DNA from 4 places in the Paenibacillus rhizoryzae genome. Region 1 is predicted to be linked to each of the others. Evidence: riboswitches for the same ligand, from Rfam matches in the RefSeq annotation. Region 1 holds a riboswitch; each other region holds the start of a gene.
The links. A riboswitch is a leader RNA that binds a small molecule or an ion and turns the genes downstream of it on or off. The one in region 1 is predicted to bind cyclic di-AMP.
Positions count from the first base shown of each region.

Region 2: it holds a riboswitch for cyclic di-AMP, as region 1 does, so the genes downstream of both, AC6ESO_RS24135 (NlpC/P60 family protein) here and AC6ESO_RS17300 (histidine kinase) in region 1, are expected to answer to the same signal.
Region 3: it holds a riboswitch for cyclic di-AMP, as region 1 does, so the genes downstream of both, AC6ESO_RS28585 (resuscitation-promoting factor) here and AC6ESO_RS17300 (histidine kinase) in region 1, are expected to answer to the same signal.
Region 4: it holds a riboswitch for cyclic di-AMP, as region 1 does, so the genes downstream of both, AC6ESO_RS06620 (3D domain-containing protein) here and AC6ESO_RS17300 (histidine kinase) in region 1, are expected to answer to the same signal.

Region 1 is NZ_JCAALT010000005.1:411,540-416,594, reverse strand. It holds gene AC6ESO_RS17315 (LacI family DNA-binding transcriptional regulator) at 1-699, opposite strand, end outside; gene AC6ESO_RS17310 (zinc ribbon domain-containing protein) at 946-1,206, shown strand; gene AC6ESO_RS17305 (DUF445 domain-containing protein) at 1,342-2,601, shown strand; cyclic di-AMP (ydaO/yuaA leader) riboswitch at 2,803-2,955, shown strand; gene AC6ESO_RS17300 (histidine kinase) at 3,150-5,055, shown strand, end outside.
Region 2 is NZ_JCAALT010000009.1:33,253-38,307, forward strand. It holds gene AC6ESO_RS24125 (M1 family aminopeptidase) at 64-2,064, shown strand; gene AC6ESO_RS24130 (hypothetical protein) at 2,101-2,919, shown strand; cyclic di-AMP (ydaO/yuaA leader) riboswitch at 3,239-3,398, shown strand; gene AC6ESO_RS24135 (NlpC/P60 family protein) at 3,403-3,900, shown strand; gene AC6ESO_RS24140 (hypothetical protein) at 4,014-4,433, opposite strand.
Region 3 is NZ_JCAALT010000015.1:61,188-66,242, forward strand. It holds gene rsmA (16S rRNA (adenine(1518)-N(6)/adenine(1519)-N(6))-dimethyltransferase RsmA) at 1-28, opposite strand, end outside; gene rnmV (ribonuclease M5) at 25-588, opposite strand; gene AC6ESO_RS28585 (resuscitation-promoting factor) at 706-1,854, opposite strand; cyclic di-AMP (ydaO/yuaA leader) riboswitch at 2,077-2,360, opposite strand; gene AC6ESO_RS28590 (TatD family hydrolase) at 2,548-3,312, opposite strand; gene AC6ESO_RS28595 (HD domain-containing protein) at 3,334-4,650, opposite strand; gene AC6ESO_RS28600 (AbrB/MazE/SpoVT family DNA-binding domain-containing protein) at 4,925-5,055, shown strand, end outside.
Region 4 is NZ_JCAALT010000002.1:280,973-286,027, forward strand. It holds gene AC6ESO_RS06605 (SGNH/GDSL hydrolase family protein) at 1-175, opposite strand, end outside; gene AC6ESO_RS06610 (alpha/beta fold hydrolase) at 191-1,150, opposite strand; gene AC6ESO_RS06615 (polysaccharide deacetylase family protein) at 1,319-2,233, shown strand; gene AC6ESO_RS06620 (3D domain-containing protein) at 2,281-3,051, opposite strand; cyclic di-AMP (ydaO/yuaA leader) riboswitch at 3,161-3,365, opposite strand; gene AC6ESO_RS06625 (ATP-binding protein) at 3,432-4,571, opposite strand; gene AC6ESO_RS06630 (TetR/AcrR family transcriptional regulator) at 4,651-5,055, opposite strand, start outside.

The sequences.
Region 1 (5,055 bases):
CTGCTGTTCTTCGATCCACCGCCTAGCCGTTTGGTAGCCGAACTCAGCCGAGTATTCGCCGGAAACGAGCTCGAACGGCTGGATGCCGGCTTCCTGAAGCGCCTCCAGGAAACCGTTGCGGCGTTCCTTGGTGCTTCTAAACATCTCGCTGCCGCTGAGATGCGCAATGGAGGAGTGCCCGAGTTCAATCAGGTGTTTGGCCGCGGCGTACCCGCCCTTGAAATTGTTCACTGTAATCGAGTAAGCATCGTTCTCCGGCTTCTGATTATCGATGAGAACATAAGGAATATTCCGTCGTTTCATTTCGATAATATAATGGTCTTCTTCAATCGGGGAGAGCAGCATAATGCCGTCCACGCGATCCTCTTGAATCAGGTAATGACTATCTTCCTGCGTGATGCTCTTCGTCACAGCTACAGCAAGGAAGTATCCCTGCGCAGCCAGAATTCCGTTAATCTCATTCACGATTTCATCGAAGAAAGAATCCTGCATGGTGGTCATGATGAGACCGATAATACCGGTCTTGCCTCGGGCGAGGCTGCGAGCTGCCGCACTCGGGCGGTAATCAAGCTCCTTCATCACCTCAAGCACCTTCTGTCGATTCTTCTCACGCACAGACCCTGCACCGTTAAGCACGCGGGATACCGTGACGACAGAGAGGCCCGACTTCTTGGCGACATCGAAAATACTAACCTTCATGCGTATGCATTCTCCTCTGTCGATAAAAGTTAAAGCGGTTATACTTTTATTCAAAAAAATATAGGGTCAAAACCTAGGATGAAGTAATTCATTCCCAAACAAAGTTAAAGTGCTTTAACTTTCGTTTTCTTTTCTTATTGTAGAGGAGGCTGCTTTATTTTTCAAGTTTAATTTCCGTTCGTTCATGTACAAGCTTTCGAGAAAAGCATATAATAAATCCAAAATTACCCTCGGGGAGTGTTCGACGTGAGTGTCAGCTACAAGAACTGTCAAAGCTGCGGCATGCCTATAGCTAAAGGCGATAAGAACGGCACGGAAGGAAGCGGAGCGAAGAGCTTCAAGTATTGCATCCACTGTTACGTTGATGGCAAATTCACTTTGCCCGATCTTATGGCAGACGGCATGAAGGCACATGTGAAGGGCAAACTCGCCGACATGGGTTTTCCGAAGTTTACGACAGGGTTCTTTACGCGCGGCATTCATAAGCTGGAGCGCTGGAAGAGCTGACGAGCGCAAGAGCGGCTTTGGCGGAGAAGAGACAGACCCCGGGTCTTGTCTCTTTTTTGTTGTTTTCACGACTGTTTTTGCAACTGATTCGTATGAAGTGGTATGGTGTAAAGAAGCACTAGTAGGAGGAAGAACATGGCGAACGATTCAAGAAAAAATAAACATATAGCAAATATATCGCTGGGCATCATGGCAACGGGTTTCGCAGCCACGATCCCGTTCAGCGGGGCAGGGCTTAGCTTGCTGCATGTCGGCTTCGAGGCCGGCGTCATCGGGGGGCTCGCGGACTGGTTTGCCGTGACGGCGCTGTTTCGCCATCCGCTGCGAATTCCGATTCCGCATACGGCGCTGCTGCCTCGCAATCGCCAGAAGATGTCGGACGGCATCGTACGCGTTCTAGAAGATCGGCTGCTTGCTAAGGATAGCATGATCGAGAAGCTGCGTCAGATCGAGCTGGCAAAGCAGCTGCTGCCGGCCCTTCGGCAGGCGGCTCATTCAGCCGTACACAGCGAGCGTCTGCCTCACCTCCTGGAGGGAGCGCTGCGTACGATAGAGCTGGAGAAGCTGGTCCCTATTGTCTCGGGGGAAATTCGCTCCGCGGTGGAGCGTATTGATCTGGAAGCGGCGCTTCGCGGCTTCCTGCGTAACGCGGTAGAGAATGGCGTAGATGAGCGTCTGCTCGATTTGCTGCTGGAGCGCGCGGAAGAGTGGGCGAGCACGGAGGGGATGCGCCGCGAGCTGGGCAATGCGGCGATGACGCTTGTGAAAGGGCTGAATTTAGGCGGCCTGATGCAGTTTGCGGTCAACGCGTTCATCGGCTATTTGGATGAGGATAAGCTGGGCACGATGCTGCAATCCTTTATTTTGACGAAGATCCATGAGCTCAAGGTTCAGGGCACCGATCGTCGCGCTGTTATTATGAAGCATCTGCATCAAGGACTCGAGATGTTGATTACCCGTTTGGCCGAAACAGGGCAGCTGAATGCGCTGCGCGATGAGCTTCTCGCTTCATTTGATCTGGACGGCGAGATGACGCGCATGTTCGAATCTTTGCGCGAGAAGGGAATCACATTCCTCCGCTCGGAGGATTTTGCAGCTAAGGTATGGCCGATGCTGGAGGGGCTTCTTGATCGCCTGGAAGCCAACCATGGACTGGTTCAGGATGCCGAGCAATGGCTGAAAGGGCAGGTTGCCGGACTCATTGAGCGGAATCACACGAAGATCGGCTCGTTTGTGAAGGAGAACCTCGATCGCCTCGACAATGATCAACTGGTGGAATTAATAGAAGATAAAGTTGGGCAGGACCTGCAATGGATTCGGGTCAATGGTGCCGTTTGCGGTTTCCTGATCGGTCTATTATTGCGGTTAATTGAGATGGGCTTCGGTTATAACTAAGGAGAAGAAGCCGGCAGTCCGTTCTATTTCGCCTTATTTGCGAGAAACGGCAAATTAGTGAGGTAGAGTGAGACTGCTTGCGATCGACTCCATTGTAAGCGTTATATTCGCGCCAGTTGGCTGGAAATGAGAACGAAACCGTTTGCGGCGTTCCTTTACAAAAGACATGCGCAGGCGTAACATACGATTCATGCTTAATCTTCTGCTATAGCGCTGAATTTCTGTTTAGAAATCGGGGGAACCACTCAACTGGGGTGAATCTTGAAGAACGGACCGCTCGGTCCATGCTTTAAGTAGGGCGACTCTCACGCCCGAATCCGTCAGCTAACCTCGAAAGCGTATACGAGAGGCAACGATTGTTCGTGCATATAGACACTTTGATGATAACTTGTGCCTAGAAGCCGCGAGAGGCGTTCCTCTGTGTTAAAGAGGCAATTCCTGCAGGCTTCTTTTTTGTGCTGTTTATTAGAATAAAGGTGGACACAAAGAAGAATAAGTTTGCGAAGATTATGTAAGTTTAAAGGTGTAGAAAGGAAGGCGAAGTTGTCATGGCTGGTTACCGCCGCAAAACCCCTGAAGAAATGCTCTTATCCATCTCCAAAATTCATCGCGGCCGTCTTAAAATTTATGTTGGTGCCGTGAGCGGCTCAGGCAAAACCTATCATATGCTGCGTGAAGGCCAAGCGCTTAAGCAGCAAGGCATTGAGGTTGTCATCTGCGCAGTATCGACGATGCGCCGGCCTGAAACGGTGGAGCAGCTTGCTGATTTGGAGCGGATCCCGAGCATTCATTGGTACAAGGGGGACGTGGAGAAGAAAGATCTTAATTTGGATGCGATTCTGGAACGGAATCCGGAGGTGCTGCTCGTTGACGGGCTGGCGCACGAGAACCGGCCGGAAGCGAAATTCCCGACGCGTCTGGAGGACATCCAATTTCTTCTGAGTCACGGTATCAGTATCATCACAACCGTGAATGTATACGAACTCGAAGGGGTAACCGAGCTTGCGCAGAAGCTGACAGGCATCTCGGCGGAATGTACAGTATCCGCGGATCTGCTGGAATTGGCGGATGAGGTAAGGCTTATCGATGCATCGCCGGAAACGATTCTGTCACGCCTAAATGAAGGGCGTTTAAACAATATTAAAGATCCCGGGCTGCTCAAGCGCGGGAACCTTGGCAAGCTCAGAGAGATTGCCCTGCGGCTGATGGCCGAGGGCGTGAATGAGTCGCTGGAGAAATACCGCGAGGAGCAGGGCTTCATCGGTCCGTCCGGCGCGACGGAACGCATCCTGGTAGCGGCGCAGTATCACTGGAATGGTTCCATCTATATACGGCGCGGCCAGCAAATCGCGAAGCGTCTTAGCGGCGACCTGGAGGTTGTCGTCTTCGTGGATTCGAGCCAGGAGCCTACGAAGGAACGGGATGACTTCAAGCGCTCCATTCTGAAGCTGACCGAGAAGGTGTACGCGGGCTTCCGAGAAATTACGGTGAGCAATCGAAGACAAATTCCGCGCGCGCTCATTAAATACGCGATGCTGATCAATGCAACCCGCATCGTCATGGGGCATTCCAAGCAGACGCGTGCACAGGAGATCGCACAAGGCTCTATCGCGGGCAGCGTGCTGAAACAAATGCGCAACATCGACGTTTTCTTCATGGCGGACAGAGCCGATCATGAGGGCGAGCGAGTGCTCCCAACGAAACGGGCGACGCCGAAGCTGACAGCCGAACCATACCGGAGGCTCAGCGCGCAAGAGGTAGAGAAGAAGATCGAGCGGATTCGCCGCGGGAAATTCAAGGTCTATGTCGGCGCAGCGCCGGGAGTGGGTAAGTCCTATATGATGCTTCGCGAGGGCAATGATTTGCTGCGCAAAGATATCGACGTTGTAGTTGGACTCATGGAGACGCATGACCGTGCGGAAACGCAGGATCAGGCCGGACGGCTTGAGGTTGTGCCTCGTAAGTCCATTGAATGTGACGGCAAGGTTTACTCGGAGATGGATGTGGATGCCATTATCGCACGCAACCCGGAGGTTGTGCTGATTGACGAGCTGGCTTATACCAACGCGCCGAGCTGCCGTAACAAACGGCGGTACGAGGATGTACAGGAGATTTTGGATGCCGGCATTTCCGTCATCGCTACGATGAATGTACACCATCTGGAAAGCTTGAAGGATGCGGTGGAGCAGATTACAGGGACGGCTGTGAAAGAAACCGTACCGGACATGATGCTGCGACTTGCCGATGAGGTTGAACTGATTGATGTGGCACCTGACACGCTGCAGCAGCGGATGCGGGAAGGCCATATTTATAAAAATGATGACGTAGAGGACGCCCTCTGCGGTTTCTTTAAGACAGGGAACCTGATTGCGCTGCGCGAGCTTGCCCTGCGGGAAATCGCCGACGATGTCGATGAGCGTCTGGAATCGTGGGAACGCAACGGCTCGCTCCGCG
Region 2 (5,055 bases), on a different contig from region 1:
ATAATCTCGGAAAAGCAAACATATACATGCTTTAGATGCTTGTCAACGGGAGGGAATCTTTCAATGAATCCACGTCACGCCAAACGTTTTCTACTCTTTGCCCTCGTCGCCGTGATTCTCGGCTTAACGGCAAGGCAAGGGTTCGGAGATGCCTGGATTTCGCAATATACATACGCCTCCGCTCCTGCCAAGAAAGACACGGCGCCGAAGCCTGCTGCTCCGTCCACCGCGCCGGAGCCCGATATTGTGATGCAGCCAAAGCCGGTTGCGCTCAGCAAACGGGTGACGGAGTACCACATCGATGTGAAACTCCAGGAGGATACGCATATGTTGATCGGGGAGCAGTCCGTCACATGGACAAACCCCGGTAGGCAGCAGGTGTCCGAGATGTATTTTCATCTCTATCCGAACGCGTTTCGCTCCAAAGACACCACCTTCATGAAAGAGTCCGGCGGTCAGCTCCGAAATGATAAAGCGACTGCGGACAGCATCGGTTATATGAACCTGCTCTCATTGGAGACGACCGAAGGCTACAGCCTTCTCCCGCGCCTGCATTATGTGCAGCCAGACGACAACAATCCCAATGACTTAACGCTGGCCAAGCTGCGGCTGCCCAACGCTGTCGCACCGGGCAAGAGCGTTACGCTTCGCATGAAATTTGAGGTCAAGCTCCCTGAGGTGTTCGCGCGGATGGGCTATTCCGGCAACTTCATCATGGCCGGCCAATGGTTTCCGAAGCTGTGCGTTTACGAAACAGCAGGCACACGCGGCCGAGCAGCCGAGGGCTGGAACATTCATCAGTATCATGGAAACTCGGAGTTCTACAGCGACTTTGGTATCTACAGCGTGAAGATTAACGTCCCTGACAGCTATAAAGTAGCGGCAACGGGCTTCCAAACCAAACCTTCCGTCGTAGCGAATGGGCGCAAAACCTACCAATACTACGCCGATGATGTGCATGATTTCGGCTGGTCGGCCTCCCCGGATTTCGTCTATGCGGAGGAACCATTCTCCACGGACGGCGTTCCGGGCGTTCGGATCAAGCTCTACTTGGATCCCCTGCACGCGAAATTCAAGGACCGTTATATGCATGCAGCCAAATCCGCGCTCGCCAAATATGCCCAGTGGTACGGCGCTTACCCATATACCACGCTCTCTGTCGTAGTTCCGCCTAAAGGCGGCAACGGTGCGGGCGGAATGGAATATCCGACACTGATTACCGCATTCGCCGCAGACAATGATAACCCGGGCTACGATCTGGAGCGAACGGTCGTCCACGAGATCGGCCATCAATATTGGTACGGCATGGTCGCCTCCAATGAATTCGAAGAGGCATGGCTCGACGAAGGCTTCACCTCCTATGCCGAGGACAAAGTGATGGAAAGCGAATATGGCGTGGAGCCGAATTTGCCGGTGGAAGCAAGCTACATGACGAACCCGGCCCCGCTGAAGCAGCTGTCCTGGTCGTATCACAGCAACAATCACTACGCGGAAAATGTGTACATGCGCGCGAAGCTTGTGCTCTTCGGCATTGAGAAACAAGTCGGCGCGCAAACAATGCGTAAGATCATGCGGACTTATTTCCAAAAATATAAATTCAAGCATCCTTCCACCGCCGACTTCCAGCGCGTCGTAGAATCCGTAACGAAGACGAAGTGGAACGACTACTTCAGTCATTTCGTGTACGGCGATGAAATGTCCGACTACTCGGTCGCTTCCATTCATGTACGTCCGGTGAAACAAGGCAATGAGACACAGTATGAATCGGTTGTGCTCATTAAGAAGACAGGCGGCAGCTCCGGACCGGTGTCGGTGGTGTTCCATTTTGCCGACGGAACGCTGATGCCTAAAGTGTGGGATGGCCGAGAATCCCACATTCAATATAAAATCGTCCATTCCTCCAAGCTGCTATGGGCCGCCGTCGATCCGCACAACGACAACGTGCTCGACAACAAACATATCAACAACTTTATGAAAGCCGAGCTAGCTGAGAAATCACGCACGCGCTGGAGTGTCGGCGTCTCCAAGCTAATTGAAAGTATATTTGCATCCATTGCATGGTGACGAGCCTCGTACAAATTTTCTGGGAGGTGATGATAAATGAGAACGCACATGAAGCAAGGCTGGCGACTGACCGTTAAGCACTTCTACATTATCATTATGTTGTTTCTATATGAGCTGATATGGGGCTTCTTCCTCTATCGAACCATCGAAGGCATTACCGTGCCGCTTCTAAAAAGATTCCCGGACAGCATCGGCAGCAGCGGAACGGCCGTTCAGCTCTTCATGACGGAAGCGCAGTTCCAGCTCATCAAGACCGATCTGATCCGCCCATACATCTGGCTCTTCTGCGGGCTGCTGGCTGGGCGCATTGTGATCACCCCTTTCCTGAATGCAGGGCTGTTCCACTCTCTCCATCATGTGACGGACGCGAACGGAACAAAATTTCTAAAAGGCATTCGAGCGGCTTGGAAACCGGTAGCGCTGCTCTACTTGGTGGAGACGACGCTCACGCTCCTCCCGGCCATCTGGCTGCTGCCTCGGGCTTTAACAAAACTACTGGCAAGCAATTCACTGCTGGAGTTTGCGCAGCATGCAGGTCCGTGGGCGGGTGCCTGGCTCGCATGGGCGGTTCTGATCCACCTGCTCTTCCTCTCCATGCAGTTCGGAGCGGTCGCCGGAACCGGCACCCTCCGGTCCTTATGGACATGTATCGCGAACTTCCTGCCTTTCGCCGGCATTTCCCTTCTCATGTGGGCTATCGGAGCCGTACTTAGCATGACCATTGCCTCCGTCTCGCTGCTTTGGGCAGGTTTGCTGGCACTTATCCTGCATCAAGGCTACCAGTTAATCCGAACCATCATGAAGGTGTGGACGGTAGCCGCCCAGTACGACGCCTGGCAGTCGAAACAAGTCTAATCCGTGCGCAGAGGCCGCCCACCATGTCATGTTAATGGCAGTGGGACGGTCTCTTTTTCAACTAATAACTGGCATATAAAAGACAAACCCCTCGACAGAGCGGGTTTTTTTGACATGCGTCTTTATTCAAGATGAGACATGCTTTGCAGGGATGGGCTGCGCGTGAGCGCGGTGGTGAGCGAGACCCAAAACGGCTCAAACCAGCGCCCGCTATACGAAAGTGAGAGGTAAAAGGTTGCATTCTAATAATTTTAATTTGTGAACAAGTTGTGAACTAGGAAGGAGAAGGAAGAAAATGATCGAATAATTATGCCTAGAAATGAAAATTTTGCCGAATTCCCATCACGGGAAACGGGGGAACCATCTTGGGTGAATTGATCCCGACATCCGCAAAGCAAGCCGCGGAATGCCAGAGGTGATCATAGGGAGCCTTCAACCGAACCCCACAGCTAACCTCGTAGGCACTGGAAGGAGTTTCCCGTTTTGAAAAAGATTTCTGCACTTTTGATCGGACTGGCGATGCTTCTACTTTTTCAAACAGGAAGCGTTTTCGCGCAATCCAAAATGGATGGGGTCATCTCAGATCTGATCGGTACACCTTATGTGTACACCGGCACGACAACGAAAGGGTTTGACTGCTCCGGATTCACCATGTACGTGTTTAATAAACTCGGCGTGGATATCCCGCATGCATCCCGTTCGCAAGCACAGCTGGGCAAGAAAATCGCGAAAGCGGATTTGATTGCCGGCGACCTCGTATTTTTTAATACGACAGGCAAAGGAATCTCGCATGTTGGCGTCTATGTTGGAGAAGGCAAGTTTGCACATTCCTCCAGCAGCAAAGGTGTGACCATCAGCGCACTAAGTGATTCCTACTATTCCAAACGGTACGTTACAGCACGTCGCGTGATGAGCCCGGAAACGTATGAGAAATACGCGAACGAGCCTTCTGACGAAGCAGATGGCGGCGACGACGAGTAAGTTTGATTGCACCTGCCTAGGTGCCTGTGTGAGCACAAAAGAAGCCGCAGCTGTTCGTCCTTCGGGACAAGCATCTGCGGCTTCTTTTGTTTCGCTATGGGGCATATTCGGGATTACCGCCTTAAGTAGCGCACCCACCAGAACGTTCGGCCAACCTGAACATCGAGCTTGCTGCCAAGCGGCGCAAACAGATCATGCAGCTCGATTGGCGTCGCGCAGCCTTCGCTCCGGCGGTCGGCCATGACGACGATCGCGCCTGAGGCAAGCCGCTCATGCCAGGCTTCGAGGAAATTTTGACGCTCACCTGCCGGCAGCTCACCGAGGCAGAAGCAAGCAAGCCCCGCATCGAACGTATCGGCCACTGCCTTGAGCTCCTCTTGACGAACCGCCTTCGTCACCGGCGTTGTCAGACGCGGCGTTCTCGGACCGGTCACCCGCAGCACACGCCGTCCCGCCAACGTATCGGTTAACCCCACCTCTAGCTTCTTCCACTCTGCTCGCCGATTCTCTAAGCTGTCCCGCCATCCTGCCATGCCGGATTCCTCCTGTATGGGTTCTTTTTTTTAAGTTTATGTAACGAAGCTGAACAAATGACCGATTTTTGCAGCCGAAACCGACGAGGACTGTCTAAAGAGGAATCGATTGACTCATGATGAATAGTAGGATGATAGAGAAGGAGTAGTGCGAGGGTGAGACGGCTAGTGCCCAGAAGGCGTTGGTGCGACGACTAGTGCCGAGTAGGGCGTTTTCATTGCGGTGGAGCGGCTGTGCGCTGAGATGGCGTTCCGGGACGTGGGAAGCGGCTGGCGCTGTCCGTTTTGCTGTGACTGCACGCTAACGAACCATGGAGGCCTTATTTTAAGGAAAATCGCCACTTTTCGATTCTAACGAATCCTAGTGGCCTTATTTAGGTGAATTCGGATGGAAAAGGGATATTTCTGGCCAAATAAGGCCCGTAGGATTCGTTAGAATTTCAAATGGAGCTAATTTGCTGAAATAAGACCTGTGGGGTTCGTTAGAATTTCGGCTCGAGTTATATTGATCAAGGGCTCTGAGGTGCGTTGAAATTTCAAATCGAGTTACTTTAATGAAATAAGATAAGAACTACGGACTGCGTTACAGCGAATATTACGGCTGTCGAAGTCCTCTGGAGAT
Region 3 (5,055 bases), on a different contig from region 1:
CACCCGCCTTAATTCCCTCTGTCATCATTGATCTCCTTCGCTCGCCTGCTCCATCGTGGTTAGAGCCCGCATAAATTCCTCGCGCGTGATGCGAAACATCGAACAGCGTTTATAGAACTGCTTGCCATTCGCATAGCCGATTCCGAGCAGATTGCCCATCTTCAGCCGTCTATCCGAAGCTTGCGGATGTACGAGCAGACCTGCTTGCATTAAATCATCCATCGTAACCTCGGCAAGACCTGCAGTGTCAGACGTCGCTTCTGTCCGCAAATTAGCGAGTGCTCGCTTAATGGCTTCCGGTGACGCGTTCTCGACACCAATGTCTCCTTTGTAGAGCGCCTCTTCCTGTGGGAGAAAGGCGTGCTTGCAGCCTGGTACACGCTGCGCTACGATTTTGCGGATTCGCTCGCCTGCATGGTCAGGGTCGGTAAAAATAATAACGCCTCTTCGCTCCTGAGCTAACATAACGCGGCGGATAACCGATTCGCCAATAGCCGAACCCCCGGTCTCGATGGTTTCTGCCTCTACGGCCCGCTTGATGGCAACTGTATCATCTTTTCCTTCTACTACAATGATTTCTTTAATCATGGGACTCCATTCCTTCCCTTCCGTACAACATGCAAAAAGAAGAGGCATCGCCTCTTCTTATGATGGCATATTTACGTTCGAAATACGATACGCATGTTCATACCGCGGAAATACTTCCTATACGGCTTCCGGCTTCTTCGGCCCAAGCACATATACGGTATACCCCCGCTTCCGACCAAACTTATCGGCATACGACTCGCTGTCAAAATAAACATCAATCTTGTTGCCTTTGACTGCGCTGCCCGTATCCTCTGCACGGCGGAAACCGATTCCTTCGATATACACCCACCAGCCGATCGGAATCACTTTCGGATCGACCGCAATGGTACGGCCTTCCTGAACGCGTGACCCCGATGCGGTTATGCCGTACTGTGGATGGTTCTTTCCTTTACCTGTTGAAGCCAAGCCGGCTGAATATGCCGTAAGGGTTACGTTCTTCAATACTTTCTTCGCACTGAATGTAACGCCCCGCTTCGTCATGGTAGATACACTCGGCGAATTCGCCCTTAGCATCGTTACCTTCGGCTCAGGCTTCTTAGTCCCGACTGACACGATCTGATCGACAGATGGTGACTTGGTCAACTTCTCGACTAGTGTCTGTGAGACTAGAACGCCATCTTCGAAAGTCTTTTCATAACGCTTAACGACAGTGCCTTGTTTACCCGTTTGGACAAGCTGTTCTTTCCCTAGCGCAAGCTTGGGATTATCCTTCTTCACAATGGAGAAAGGAACGGGGTGGGTACTCTCCGAGATCTTCGTGTCAATCCGAGTGATCGAGATGATCATATTCGGTTTAAGTGCCGAGGATAACGAAGGTACTACCTTATCTTGACTGCGTATCGATATATGAGCCTGATCGATCGCCGCCTGTACGGTTCTTTCTGTCGTGTACAACGTTCTTGCTTTGCCGTCAGCTTTTACAATAAGAGGCACCGCTTGATTGATAACGATTCGGTCACCGTCTTTAATACCGCCATCCAGCGGCATCGACACTTTATCATAAGTGCCAACTGCAATAGCTTGTTCATCCAGTAGGCGTTGAAGGACCCATTGCTTCGTAGAGACAATGGTTTCTCGTCCATTCACTACTACGGACACGCGCTTGTCAGCCGTTCCGTACAACAACACCAGAAACATGAAAGTCATAGCGATTGAGATCATGGCGCTTAGTACAATTAAACGCACGTTCTCATGCTTCCATCGCAATGCGAAAGACATGCTGGATGATCGTTTCCCATGGGTGTCCTTAAGCTGGAGTGCTCCCATTTCTTCGGTCCTCCTTACATAGCCCCGCCGCCTTTGTTACGCATGATTACATAGACGCGACTATAGAGATTTTCTTTCCAATTTCCGCCCCGGACCACTTCCATAATACAGCTTTTGTCGTCAGTTTATGCTTCTTTCAAACAAAAAGAAGCCCGACGACAGAGGATCTGTTTCGTGGCTTCCCATTAGACAATGGTAGCATGGAGTTGCATTCACGAGGTTGATCTCTCTTATTGACGCTTACGAGGTTAGCTGTCGGATTCGGACGTGAGAGTCGCCCTATTCGCTAATGGCACGATTAACATTGCAGTGCCGGTCGCAAAATTCACCCCAAGAAGAATTTCATGTCTATCACTGTCTGCCTTTGTACAAAACAGTGTCGCCCTTTAGTCGACGAACACGTTTTTAAGGGGAAGAAACGAACAAGCTGTTTCTTCTTGCTACAAACAGTTTCAACAATTGGTTCCCCCGCTCTCCGATCATCGGAGATTAAGCGTTTTATTGGAAAAGGAATACAAGTTTTGTTGCTCTGAAATGAATCATAACGTCTATCGCGCCACATTGTAAAGAACTGATTAATGACGATTTTAACGAATTTCAAGGAAAAATAGGCGAAAAGCAAGCAATTTCTTCAATCAAAATCAGTTTTATCACGAGAATAGTCCCAAATCCTTGCTTTCAAAGCCGTTTTCATCAGATTCCAAAACATTTCATTGCATTTTCCGTGGTTATTTTGCCGACTTCCTCCACACTTTTACCTGTTATTTCCGAAATCGTGTTTGCTACAAGACGGACGAAAGAAGACTCATTTCGTTTCCCGCGATGAGGATGCGGTGCCAAATACGGAGCATCCGTTTCGATCAAAATCCGGTCCAAAGGCACTTGTGAAAGCACTTCCTTTGGCACTCTTGCATTGGTGAATGTAAGCGGTCCGCCGAATGAAATATAGAAGTTCATATCGAGACATTGTTTCGCCGTTTCCCAGCTGCCGGAGAAGCAGTGCATGACGCCGCCAACGTCCTTGGCCCCCTCTTCTCGGAGCAAGGTAACGACATCCTCGTGGGCATCCCGGTTATGGATAACAATCGGCATCTTTTTCTGCTTAGCTAGTTGGATTTGCTCGCGAAATACGCGCTGCTGAACATCCTTAGGCGAGGTATCCCAGTGGTAATCCAGTCCAATCTCACCGATCGCCACGACCTTCGGATGATCGCAGAGCGACGCAATCCAATCCAGATCCTCAGGCCGCATATCAATGCTGTCAACCGGATGCCAGCCGACGGCGGCATAAATAAAGGAATACTGCTCGGCAAGAGCCATCGTGGTTGGAATGGTTTCACGGTTGAAACCGATATTGATGAGCTTATGTACGCCGGCAGCCTGCGCTCTTTCGATAACTTCCGCCCGGTCTTCGTCGAATTTATGCGAGTCTAAATGCGTATGCGTGTCGATTAACATGGTGACTTTCGGAACCCCTTTCTACATTAAAGCAAATAATTCGCGGAGTTTCGCAGGCAGCCTGTGGGCTGATTCGCGCAGCGGTTCCTCCGGGTAATAAAGGTGGTACTTACCTTGATGGATACCCGTTATGGATCGAATGATATCCGAACGGCTTGAAATTTCCGACAATTGTTCATCATGGCTCAGCAGCAGAATCGGAGGTTTTTCCTCTTTGCCTGCAGCGGTTGTTGAACCGGGACGATAAACATCGTAGGGCATGTCGTAGGGAAAGTCAATTTCCAGGTGATAGTCCGGATGAAGGCCGATTTCTCGCAAGTGGTCACGTATTTCCTGCCACAGCTTCTCATCAGGGTGATCCATCGTAACATATTTGTAAAGCTTGCGATTGAGAAACCGGCGGCATAGGTCCGATAACACAGCATCAGGCTCATGGACCCATTGGGCGAAAGCCGTTTGAACAAGTGCTTCATCCAGATCCAAATAGGCTTCAATGTCCATTGTACCCGTAAGCAGCCTCTTTATTGGCTTCATTAATGTATGAAATTTGTATTCACTCCCGAAGAGCTCCTTCGCCCTTCGAAAGATTTGCCGCAGTATGATTTCCGAGCTTCTTGTGACCGGGTGAAAATAAACCTGCCAGTACATCTGATAGCGAGACATGAGATAATCCTCGACCGCATGCATGCCGCTTTCCTTCACCACGATTCTGCCTTGATATGGCCGCAATACCCGCAATATTCGCTCCAAATCGAAGGTACCGTAATTCACCCCCGTAAAATACGCATCTCGAAGCAAATAATCCATGCGGTCGGCATCCATTTGACTGGAGACCAGACTGACGACAATGGGTTGGTGATAGGTTTTGCAAATCACAGCGGCTATACGCTCGGGATAGCTCGGATCAAATTCCCGTAAGACTGCATTGATTTCCGTATTTCCAAGCAAAATGCGGCAGGTCCACTCCTCATGATGGCTGTCGAACACATCTTCAATGGAGTGAGAGAAGGGGCCATGTCCGATGTCATGAAGCAAAGCTGCACATAAGGCAACGAGCTTCTCTTCCTTTGGCCAATCGGTATAGCCGCCGCGCTCAAACTGAGAGATGATTTTCCGAGTAATCTCGTAAACGCCAAGGGAATGTGAGAACCGGCTGTGCTCTGCGCCATGAAAGGTCAAATAGGATGTGCCAAGCTGGCGAATACGACGCAGCCGCTGAAATTCTCTTGTATTAATTAGCTCCCAAATCAGTTGATCCTGAACGTAAATATACTTATGTACGGGATCCTTAAATACTTTCTCTTCCGCGAGTTTATCTTCTCGATGAGCAGCACTCATGTCGAATCACGCTCCTTAAAGTTCAATCATTCGACACAAATGTCGAACTAATGTCGAATAATGTCGCAATATCATTTCCAACCGCACTTCGTTTGAAGTACTATATATATATTGAATAAGTGCCTATTTACGGCGGTAATCGGTTATAACTGGTCACAATTACCGTTAAAACCAGGTTGACTATTATGGGAAACGTTGGTATTATTAAGGCATTATATGATAGAATTTTGTCGAATGATGACGAGTTAATCCATTGTGAAGGGGAATTTTAGATATGATGAAATCTACCGGTATTGTTCGTAAAGTAGATGAGCTGGGACGCGTAGTAATTCCGATTGAATTGCGCCGTACGCTTGGAATAGGTGAGAAGGATGCTCTTGAAATCTACGTGGATGGCGAGCGCAT
Region 4 (5,055 bases), on a different contig from region 1:
CGTTCACAACGCGAATACCGCGCTCCGGATAAGCGGCTGTCAGCAAGGCATCGACAAGGCCGACATATCCTTTGCCAATGGCATCGAACAGCCCTTCTCCAACAGGCCGCGCCCGGCCGCAATCCGTGATGGAATCTCCAATCATAACAAGCTTATCTTTCACCTCTAACAACATAAACGTCGACCTCCCCTATTCCGCTAAGAAAAACTGCATAATTTTATCATTCAAGCCCGGCAGCCCTTCATGGCCAAAGTCCGGGAAAATTTCAAGACGCTTCTTCGATGTAATCTTGTTATAGGCCGCAAATTGCGTGGATGGCGGGCAGATCGTGTCCATTAGACCCACGCCCATCAGCACCTCGCCTTGAATCCGGTTTGCTAAATGCTGAATGTCTATGTAACCCAGCTTCGTGAAAATTTCATCCTCGCGCTCATGCTGCGGATCGAAATGACGGAAGTAAGTACGCAGCTCATGATACGCGTCCTTGGCCAGATCCATTTCCCATACGCGTCTATAGTCGCTGAGGAACGGGAATACGGGCGCAAGCTTGGCTACTCTCGGCTCCAGCGCCGCACATGCGATCGTCAAGGCGCCGCCTTGCGAGCCGCCCATGGCATAAACTCGGCTTGGATCGACCTCAGGCATATTCAGCGCGATGCCTGCAAGCTGAGCCGTGTCGAGGAAGATGTGGCGGAATAGCAGCTGATCCGGCTCATCGTCAAGCCCGCGGATGATGTGGCCATGATGGGTGTTGCCTTTTACGCTGCCGGTATCTTCAGACTTACCGCCTTGACCGCGGCAATCCATCGCGAACACGGAATAGCCAAGCGATACATAAGCAAGACGTTCGGTCCAATCGCCGGAATGGCCGGTATAGCCGTGAAATTGAACCACTGCAGGGTGTGGCGCTGCCGCGTTCCGAGGACGCGCGTACTGCGCATGAACACGAGCGCCTTTGACGCCGGTAAAGTAAAGATCGAAGCATTCCGCCTGCGGCGTTTGGAAAGCACTTGGAATAAGTTCTACGGAAGCATCGGTCTCGTGCATCTCCGCTAAAGCGCGATCCCAGTATGCATCGAAGTCAGCAGGTTTTGGATTGATTCCTGAATACGTTTTCAATTCATGTAACGGCATATCAATGGCTGGCATGTTCTATCCCCTTTTCAACTTATTCCCTTACATGTTACGTGTTCGGGACTAACCATGTAAAGAGGGATCTTTCATGCATGATCAAAGGATGGCAGGGCAAAATGAGAGCGACAGGTTACTGTACGGTAATAGAAGTACATTTTCGCTTGGAGCGGAGGGACGAAGAACATGTTCGGGATGCCTGTAACAAAGCGGGTGTTAGTGCTGCTGCTTGCCTGGACCGCATTAGTAGGCTCCTCGTCGCTCGCTGACGATGCCAACTCCTCTTCTGCCGATTTATCTCGCGTCAGCGGCGTCAGTGACCCCTTGCCTGCAGCTGAACATGAAGGACACGGGATCACTGCCGGTACCAAACACGCAGAGCCTTCTTTCAACAGCGAGCAGAGACGCAGGAAGAAGCGCAGCAGCGCCATGTCATGGGTAAAGCTTCAGCAGCAATTTCCCGGTTCTTTCGTTGTCTGGGGACCGCGAGGATCACGCCGTGTAGCACTGACTTTCGATGACGTGCCTGATCCGCGTTACACGCCACAGGTACTGGAAATTCTTGCCCGTTATAAAGTAAGAGCCACCTTCTTTGTCGTCGGCAACCGCGCGGCGAAACACCCGGCTCTTGTACGGCGCATGCGTAAAGAAGGCCATATTATAGGCAATCATTCGTATGATCATGCGGTGTTCTCGCGCATTTCCCGTTATGCCTTCGAGCAGCAAATTTGGCAAACCGATGGGATCCTGCGTCCCCTTGCCGGATACAGTCCCAAATTCATACGGCCGCCCTACGGCGAGATTACTCCGCAGCAGGTCGACTGGCTGCGCCGCAGAGGCTACATTGTCGTCAATTGGGATGTGGATTCCGTCGACTGGAAAAGTCTCGACAGCAACAGCATCCTTATCAATATCAAACGAACCCTGCAGCCCGGATCGATTATATTGCAGCATGCCGGCGGCGGGGAAGGCCAGGATTTATCGGGCACAATCGCTGCACTCCCAAGGCTCATCCGGCTGCTGCACAGCAAAGGGTACCAGATCGTAACGCTGCCTGAGCTGCTGAATAAACCTGAAGCTCGCGGTGCCCGGTCTAGATAATAACAAAACGGCAGCCCCACCGGGCTGCCGTTTTGTTTCACTATATGCTATTCAAGAATGAATACTTTCACGTATTGAAAGCCAAATGTGCTGGCTTGCTGTTGCGATTGCGGTACGAAAATATCAATACGATCGCCTTTGATGGCACTGCCAGCATCTGCCGCAATAGCCATCATGCCGCCGGCCGGAAGTCCGCCATGGTCATAGCCTGTAACATAGACCTTGCTGCCAAGCGGGATAACGTTCGGGTCAACTGCAATTGTTCCAAGCTTAAGCGGGTTACCGAAGTAGTCTACCGCGCCCCATGAGCCGTTCTCCGATGCAGCTGCTGTATACGCGCTTGCTTTCGCTTGTACAACTTCCGAATAGTTATAATTGCTGTTGCCGATCGTGATGATTTCATCTTCTCTATCCAGAGAAGTCATTTTCATCGATTTGCCTACCGCTGCTTTAGACGCTGCTTTCACAGCTTTCGGAGCGGCTTTCGCTTTCGGCGCAGCCTTAGCTTTCGGAGCTGCTTTCGCCTTAGGTGCAGCTTTCGCTTTCGCTGCCTTCTCAATCGGTGCTGCCTTCGCAGAAGTCGTCTTCACAACTTGCGAAGTCGGAATAACGATGCTAAGCCCTGCATAGATGTTGTTGGGATCAATCATCGGATTAGCTTTCAGCATTTGCTGCAAGGAAATACCGAATTGCTTGGAAAGCTCCCAGAACGTGTCGCCGTCTTTCGCACTGTACGTCGATGCTGCGCTTGCTGAGTGTGTGAGAACAGCAAAGCTGAGCGCTGCGATTACAACGCTTTTCTTCCATACTTGTTTCATCAAGTTGTATTGCCTCCTTTTGATTTACGGCTATCATCCACGGAACTGCATGTGCGGATTTATTCCGTCATCGCGATGAAGGACACACAGCTTAACAGCGTGTCATAATCTTCCTTATCGCATGCGGCCTGCGAGGTTAGTTGTCGGATTCGGATTGAGGAGTTCAACCCTACGCTTCGTGAAATAAGCGATTCACCCCAGCGCCAGATGCGCGTTCAGCACTGCATTCCAATCCAGCGGAATGTCAGGCCGGAGGGCAGTGATGCCACTCCCTAAAAGATCCCCCGTACGTTACGTTTCGGCTCGCGTAATAGAATACCATATCCGGCAAGGCGAATCCTACCGGTAAATACAGGAACAGCTTTCAAAATTACCACTTTCTAGACATTTCGCGGAAGAAAGATGCTCACCGTAGTCCCCTTCTGAGGAATGCTTGTAATGTCCATCCGTCCATGATGGCCTTCGATGATCCGATAACAGATCATGAGTCCCAGACCCGTTCCGCTGTCTTTCGTAGTAAAGAACGGCCCGCCTAGTTTAGGCAGCTGATCCTGCGGAATGCCGATCCCCTGGTCGATGATTTCGACGATCAGCTCGCATTGCTGATGCAGCTTCATATCGATCGTAATCACACCGCCGCTTGGCATGGCCTCGATCGCATTCTTGAGCACATTGACGAACACCTGCTTCAGCTGATTCTCGTCGCAGAGCAGCTCCGCTGAAGTGGCGTCCGCACGCGAGACGATCTGTACATCGCGCAGAATCGCCTGTGTTTCAAGCAGCGTCAGCACGCTTTGAATGATTTTGACCAAGTCGTGCTTTCGGAACTGGTTCGCCTGCGGCTTGGCAAGCGCCATGAATTCCTGCACGATGGAGTTGATCCGGTCCAGTTCAACCAGCATAATATCGAAGTATTCATGATACTGGTCGATCTTCGTCTTCAGAAACTTCGAGAAGCCGATCAGCGACGTTAGCGGATTGCGAATTTCGTGTGCGATACCCGCGGCCATTTGACCGGCCACCGACAGCTTCTCCGACTGAATCAGCGCTTCCTCTTCCTTCTTCCGTTCACGCATATCGCGGAACACGCTTTGCACGACAGTGCCCTTATCCAAGTAATTGCGAATACGCGTGCTGGACACCTCGACGTCGATAATCTCGCCGCCCTCCGCAATCAGCTGGCATTCCAAGAACTCGTTGGGCTCATCCGTTTCCATAATCGCCTTCACACGCGCTGCGGACCGCTCCCTGTAATCGGGATGTATGTAACGAAAGCTCATTTGTCCGGTGGAGAAATCGCTTTCCGATATATTCAGCAGTTTAAGACCTGCTTGATTGGCGAATAGAATATCGTTTCCGTCATGCACAAAAATCGGCTCCGGCAAATATTTGATCAATCGTTGGTAATTGTGCATGTCCGATCTGGCATCGATATCGTCCACACATGGATTGCTTTTACCGAGCTTACGCTTCACTTTCACAGCAAGCGGCTTGTTACAATATACGGCTTTACGCCTCATGTCTCATACCCTCCGGGTGATGAAGTCTACATAAGGATTTCGCCCCTAATTCTTGCAAACCCTGCACAGTGAGAAAGTTTTAATGTTGTTTCATTCCGCGAATCAGTGTTTGTATTCCCTGCTTAAATATCGGCAGCGTCCGCTCAAGGAGCTGATCTGTAGGTTCTGAATGGTTGCTGTACGTGCTTATAAAGCCCTGCAGATAATAAAACAAGATCCGTCCATTGTTCAATGCAGCCTCTTGCTTCGGCTCCTCAGACCCTTCAGAGACCGTAATATGCAGCACCTTCATAATGTGCGCGAACAGCCGGTTGCGAATGACGTTAACTTCAAGCTCGGGCTGCGGTTCATCTACACGTACCGAGGCGGACATAAACAGGACCGTCTGCAGACTGCCGCTCGTCAGGCTGAATAAAATATATTCGCTGCATACGGCGAGCAGTTTATCTAAGGCTGCTATGCCCGGTTTCCCGATTTCATCCAG